3 regions of the Halobacillus naozhouensis genome follow, and region 2 is predicted to be linked to each of the others. Evidence: riboswitches for the same ligand, from Rfam matches in the RefSeq annotation. Region 2 holds a riboswitch; each other region holds the start of a gene.
What was found. Region 2 has a riboswitch for thiamine pyrophosphate ahead of P9989_RS04870 (ABC transporter substrate-binding protein). Riboswitches for the same ligand answer to the same signal wherever they lie in the genome.

Region 1: linked by a shared signal. The riboswitch ahead of P9989_RS20040 (YkoF family thiamine/hydroxymethylpyrimidine-binding protein) and the one ahead of P9989_RS04870 (ABC transporter substrate-binding protein) in region 2 are both predicted to bind thiamine pyrophosphate.
Region 3: linked by a shared signal. The riboswitch ahead of P9989_RS01470 (thiazole synthase) and the one ahead of P9989_RS04870 (ABC transporter substrate-binding protein) in region 2 are both predicted to bind thiamine pyrophosphate.

Annotation. Positions count from the first base shown of each region.
Region 1 is NZ_CP121671.1:3,922,646-3,924,915, forward strand. Features, by position in the region: gene P9989_RS20035 (ECF transporter S component) at 1-406, opposite strand, end outside; gene P9989_RS20040 (YkoF family thiamine/hydroxymethylpyrimidine-binding protein) at 414-1,016, opposite strand; TPP riboswitch at 1,115-1,218, opposite strand; gene P9989_RS20045 (DUF4037 domain-containing protein) at 1,276-2,049, opposite strand.
Region 2 is NZ_CP121671.1:949,365-951,634, forward strand. Features, by position in the region: gene P9989_RS04870 (ABC transporter substrate-binding protein) at 1-910, opposite strand, end outside; TPP riboswitch at 1,032-1,143, opposite strand; gene P9989_RS04875 (CsbD family protein) at 1,311-1,493, shown strand; gene gvpA (gas vesicle structural protein GvpA) at 1,924-2,184, shown strand; gene gvpT (YtxH domain-containing protein) at 2,228-2,270, shown strand, end outside.
Region 3 is NZ_CP121671.1:251,630-253,899, forward strand. Features, by position in the region: gene P9989_RS01465 (SDR family NAD(P)-dependent oxidoreductase) at 1-788, shown strand, start outside; TPP riboswitch at 874-979, shown strand; gene P9989_RS01470 (thiazole synthase) at 1,068-1,856, shown strand; gene thiH (2-iminoacetate synthase ThiH) at 1,853-2,270, shown strand, end outside.

The DNA of each region.
Region 1 (2,270 bases), 1.2 Mb from region 2:
CGGAACGAAAGTACCCCCATATGAAACTAAACACAGCTGCTCCAACCCCGGCCAACATTAATACAGCTAGATTATATGATTTATACCTTGTTACGGCAAAGGCAGCCTCTGCCCCAAGCCCCTGGATGATCCCTGTTAGGATTAAAATCGGCCCCATTGCATTTCCGAGCAGCATTTCTACAGTTGCTGCAATCGTTTCCGATAAAAACGCTGCTCCTTTTTTCCGTATAATATAGGCAGCTATGACAGAGACGATAAACCAAATTCCGAAGATCACATCATATCCAATTGGACCAAATAGTCCAGCCAGCAGCTTTCCAACAGGCAGAAATGCTAAATAAACAACAGCAAATACTACGGAAAGTACGGACATCACAACAATTTCTTTCAATTTCCAATTTTCCAGTCCCATTTTATTTTCCTCCTTTTTTAGATGGACTGTTTGCAGAGATCGTAACGGTCATCACCGTATGAGAAGAACCTTGCTCATCTGTCTGCTGGAATACTTGCTCCAACCCATTAAACACTCGGTTTCCATCTCCATCTAAACGCGTAGAATAATGAGCCTCACCTACCTCAACTCCCCGCTTCTTCATGTCTTCAATCTGACTATAAATAACATCCATATAGTTTCCGCCACCCATAGGGTATAAGGAAAATTTGGCCGCCACCTCTTGATCGATCAACCCGCTTGTGGAAACATTTTGCGCTAGATTATCCTCAGCCATGTACACATCGCCGGCCGAATCACCTGGACATCCTATTGAATAGGTTGCTTGAAAAACTACATGTTCCCCTGTTTTTGCTGCTTGTAAAAATATCGCTTTTGTTACATCAAACACATGAATCATCCGTCCTCTTACTGTCGTTGTCACATCATCTGTCTTCATCCAGACTTTCGAAGTTTCCACCTCATTTAGCGAGGACTTGATAATCTCTACAAAACGATCAGACATCGGGTAGATCGAAAATGAACTTCCTGCAATTCGATTACTGGATCCACAAACTTCACTCATGTTTAACTTCCTCCTTATTAGTAAGCAAAAGCATAAAAAAACTGCACCCCAGGGGAGTGCAGTTACGAACGTATGTATATGTGTATATCATTACCATTCTACGATCGACTCCACTTCCCCACGCTAGTATTATCTAGTTCGGGTTCTAAGGGTCGGAAACAGTTTCCTCTCAGCCGCGTACGCAGCTCCCCTAGTGTTGTTAGCTCTATGCAATTTTGTCACACTTACATCGTAATCAATGGTTATTAATTTGTAAAGCCTATTCTTTTTCCCTGACAAGCTCCTGAACTTCTTGAACTACCTGCTCAAGTTCATGTAATCCTTGATCTGGGCTCGATAAAAATACACGTTCCATTCTTTTAGTAATATCGGTTGGTTTAATATTCATTTCATCCAAAGTCTGTTGCTGCCATTTGAAGTCAGGGTGATGGACATACATGCAATTTAACCCATATAATATTCCCATCAAATGACGCTGCATCGTTGTCATGACCGAATAAAGCATCAACCAATCTTCTCGTTCTAGTAAAACCCTTCGGTTCTTCCATTGATTCCCAAAATCTGAATATGCATCAATCATCACGTGTCCCAATTGTTCAGGGTACACCTGGACTTTGGCCTTGAAACCATCCATCAATTCAGCGCCTGCTACAGGAACGCCGTAGTGAATCGATGAAATCAAACATTGACCAGCTAAACTAATATCAAATTCTTTTGTTACACGATTGATCACCTTACGAATTGTTTCGGTGAGAAAGCTGCTTATTTCGAACTTAACACCCTCAAACTTAAATGTTTCGGACCATTCATCATCTTCAAATCCATAGAAATCTAGCAGCTCTCCATTCACCTGTTCAATTACTGATAACCTGTCTTGATCTGTCGGCCCCTCAGACCATAGGACGTTCAACTCGATATCTGAGAAACTATCCTCCCAGCCACGTGCAACAGAGCCAGCAATATAAACAGCTTCCACCTTAGCATTTTGCTCATATACCTTTGCCACTTTTCTAGCCAATTCTTCTAGATTCATCACCTAATCACCACCACCTTTTGCTGACTTCCCTCCACGGGTCTTTCAAAGATGAATACATACTAACATAAGCGGAGTTATTAGCTTCTCCTGTAAACGTAAATTTACAAAAGACTTTCCTCATCAGACCAGCCAAGAAACGTGGAGTTTACCCTAACTCCGTTATACTTTAAATTAATCAAGCAAACATGACCTTATGAACACTTTAATGTTACCAAAGA
Region 2 (2,270 bases):
CAGCATAATTCTTCCAAACTTCTAAATCCTGCTGTCCCCAGCGTTTCGCATCGGCTTGATATTTAGGCGACAACCATTCTTGGCTGGCGTGAACGAGTTCCGGATCCAGGTCAGGCACGGCTTCGATTAATAGATCTGCTGCTTTGTCTGGATGATCGATGGCAAACTGATATCCTTTTGATACAGCGGCCATAAAGGCTTCAACGGTTTCTGGGTTATCGGCCATCATACTTTCACTTGTCGTTAAGATGGGAGTATAGTAATCTAGTTTTTCAGAGTAATCGGTTAAGTACATCATGTTCAATTCTTGACCCCGAAGCTCAGCCTCTACACCTGTCCAGCCATAATAAATCCAGGCGAAGTCGACGTCTCGTTTAACAGCTGTGAAAAAATCAGTATTCCCCATATTAATGATGTTAACTTTCTCAACATCTGCATTTTCCTTTTTCATTAATGAAGAGAGTACAGCTTTCTCGACAGGCGCGCCCCATCCACCGTATGTTTTACCTTCAAAGTCTTCAGGTGATGTGATGTCTTTCTCTTCAGGTGAAGCGAATCCTGAAGTGTTGTGCTGGATAATCGCTCCAATCGAGACAATCGGGATCTCTTGAATACGAGCTTCTGTCACCGTTTCCTGTGCACTAATGCCGAAGTCTGCTTTACCAGAGGCCACGAGTTGGTCTGCCCCGGCTTCCCCCGGGAGCATAATCTCAACATCTAAGCCTTGTTCTGCAAAGTACCCTTCAGCTTGAGCCACATAAAGTCCAGTATGGTTTGTGTTGGGTGTCCAATCGAGTACAAGCTTTACTTCCTGCTTTTTATCTCCGTTATGAGCCGTGTTACTTTCTTCACCACTCGAGCAGGCGGCTAATACAAGTAATGTACTAAAGAGTAATAAAAGCTTTTTCATCTGGTTTCCTCCTAAAAAAGTGATGGTATGTTAACGCCAAGTTTAATTGGAAGCAGGGATTTTAGAGCATGAAAAAAGCACCCTGGTACCATACCTAGGGTGCATATCTACTAATAAACGAAAGTTCGTTTCATATGTTTCCTACGCTGGTTTAAACCAGATCAGGTTCCAAGGGTCAGCATCTTTTACGGATACAATCTCAACCAGCTAAACTGGTCCCCCTACATTCAATCTATACATTTTTGTTAACACGTTGTCTTTTAAACTGTGCCATAGATGCAGGTAATTATCAAGGGGGGGTGAGATATATAGGGAGAATAGTTAGTTTAATAAAGTTCGTTTCAAAAAAGTTTACAGAATTCGGAATTCGTTTATACATAGGGCAAGGAGGCGATAGAAAATGAGTAAAGGAAAAGGATATTCAGATAAAGTTAAAGGAGCTGTAAGCAAAGCAAAAGGTGAAGTGAAGGACCAGGTAGGAAATGCTGCAGATAACAAGAGAATGCAAAATGAAGGGAAGAAGGATAAGTTGAAAGGGAATGCTCAGAACGCATCAGGCGCTCATAAAAACAGAGAACAGTAGTAAAACCAATGTTTCTATTGGCGATATAATACGATCTAAGGTGAAAGAAATTGGGTTTGATGCTTCTAAGGCCGAACAATTAGAAGAGGAATTAAAACCGCTCGAGCAATCGAGCGGTTATTTTAATGGGATAAGATGGCTTTTCCAGAGGGATTCGCACTTAATCATTTATCAAAACGGACTAATTATCAGAAATGTAATTCAATTGTTATGTTTGTATTATTTCTAATTCTGCACGTCTAAATAAGTTGATTCCATTGGCTTTATTATATTACAAACAACGACCTCTAAATAATAATTAAGGAAAAACATGTAAATATTCATTCTTTATGAATGAAGCCAGGTTTTAAGTATTCATAAAGGTGTTATTGTGCACTAAAGCAAATTAATGATGTCGTTTCGAGGATTAACTTTGAAAGGAGAATCAAAAATGAGTGTGCAAAAAACTGCAGATAGTTCTAGTCTCGCGGAAGTCATTGACAGAATTCTTGACAAAGGAATTGTAATAGATGCGTATGCACGAGTTTCCCTTGTAGGAATAGAAATTCTGACGGTTGAGGCCAGAGTGGTAATCGCAAGTGTGGATACATGGTTACGGTACGCCAATGCGGTTGGTTTACTGCGGGATGAAGCGCAAGAGGAAGGCATGGTGAAGCAACAAGGTGAGCGTGATACTCAATTCAGCTTCTAACCATCCAACCATATCAAGAAAAAATTGAAAGAAGGTGAGTCTAGTGGCAAATCAAGAAAACAGCGAACAGCAAACCATGCAACAGA
Region 3 (2,270 bases), 700 kb from region 2:
CAAATGAAGCTCTTAAGAAAGAACATATTCTGATTACTGGGGCTACAGGAGGAATTGGGTATGCCACAGTAAAAGCAGCTGTTCAAGCTGGAGCTCATGTAACGATCACAGGACGAAGAGAGGAGAATTTAAATGAACTTAAGAATGAGTGTGAAGACGTAAACGAATCTGTACATGTATATGCTCATCCTGCTGACCTTAATGATGATAAAAGTCGTAATCAATTAGTTGAACAAGCGGTGAAGGAAAACGGGCCAATTACGGGTCTTGTCAATTCAGCGGGAGTGGTTGGCGGTGGTCCTCTCGACAACTTAACGGAACAAGATCTTCGCCAGGTGATGGAGTTAAATTATTTTTCTACCGTACTTTTCACCCAACTTGTCTATGAAAGAATGAAGCCTCAGAAAGCAGGAGCCATTGTCAACTTGTCCTCATTATCAGGACTGCGCGGTACGTATGCAAACACAGCCTATAGTGCCTCGAAGTTTGCTATAACTGGATTTACCCAATCTTTCGCTGTCGAAGCAATTGAACACAACATTCGGGTAAATGCCGTTTGTCCAGGTTATGTCGATACTGATATGGGTCGAGACTCCATTCGTTCCAAAGGAGAACGGAATAAAAGAAGTTTTGAAGAGCAATTAAAGGTGGCGGAAGACGGAATTCCTTCTAGTAGGATTTCTACAGCCGAAGAAGTAGCGAATACAATTGTGTTTTTGTTGTCAGAGGCAGCCGGGAACATCGTCGGTGAGTCTGTAAAAATTTCTGGTGGAAGTGTAATGAGGTGAAAAAATACAGGAAGTTGTTTCCAAAGTGAAATAGTTTTGCTATCCTTTAAGTGAATGGTCCAAAAAATTTTCAACAATTGAATAGGAAAAAAGCTAGGGGTGCCAGGCATGTGGCTGAGAGGAAGAGTAATTCCGACCCTTTGAACCTGATTTTGGTTAGAACCAGCGTAGGGAAGCTTCCGAGACTCAATGTATTGTGTAATGCATAAGGTTAATTCGAAGCTCACCCTAGCGCAGGTGAGCTTTTTTTTATTGAAAAATGAAGGAGGAGGAGATGTGATGAAGGATCCATTGGTCATTGCAGGGGAAGAGATTGAAAGTCGTTTGTTTACAGGGACTGGGAAATTTGCGAACCATAATGAGATGCACGAGGCAATTGAACAGTCTCATTCACAAGTGGTTACAGTAGCGATAAGAAGGGTGGATTTAACTGGTTCCGGCAAGCATATCGTCAGCGACATTCCTAAAAAGGTGACCTTAATGCCGAATACTTCAGGGGCGAGGACGGCTGAAGAAGCGGTGCGGATTGCCCGGCTTGGAAAAGCTAGCGGAATGGGCAGTTGGGTGAAAATTGAGGTGATTTCCGATCAAAAATACCTTCTGCCGGACAATGAGGAGACAATTAAAGCCACGAAAGCGCTGGTTGAGGAGGGGTTTGTTGTTCTGCCTTATATGAGTCCTGATTTAATGGCCGCTAAACGTATGGAAGAAGCTGGGGCAGCTGCCATCATGCCGTTGGGGTCCCCAATTGGCTCCAATCGGGGGATCCGCTTGAAAGAAATGATTCGGATTATGATTGACGAAATCCATGTACCCATTGTGGTGGATGCAGGTATTGGCAGGCCATCTGAAGCTGCGGAGGCGATGGAAATGGGAGCAGATGCTGTGCTTGTGAATACAGCTATTGCTACTGCGGATGACCCTGTGGCTATGGCGAAGGCTTTTGACATGGCCGTTAGAGCCGGAAGATTAGCTTATCGGACAGGGCTTGAGCCATCATCAATTCAGGCGAAAGCTTCTTCCCCGCTTACAGGATTTTTAACGCCAACAGGAGGTGGGGATCAATGAGTTTCTATAACGTATATGAAAAGCTGAAAGACCAGCCGTTTCACACATGGTTTAATGAGGTGACAACGACTGACGTCGAGAAAGTTTTGCGAAAAGACCGACTAACGGAATCGGATTATCTCACTTTACTGTCCCCTGCCGCGGAAGGATATATAGAAGAGATGGCTCAGAAAGCGCATCGAGTCACATTGCAGCACTTTGGCTACACGATGCAGCTGTTTCTACCGCTCTATGTGTCCGATTACTGTGTAAATACATGCAAATACTGCAGCTTCAGTGTCGATAACGTTTTCCCTAGAAGGCGGTTAACGATGGAAGAAGTAGAAGAGGAGGCTCAAGCGATTGCAGCAATGGGGATTGAACAAATTATCATTCTCTCGGGAGAGTCCCGTATTCATTCATCTGTTGATTACC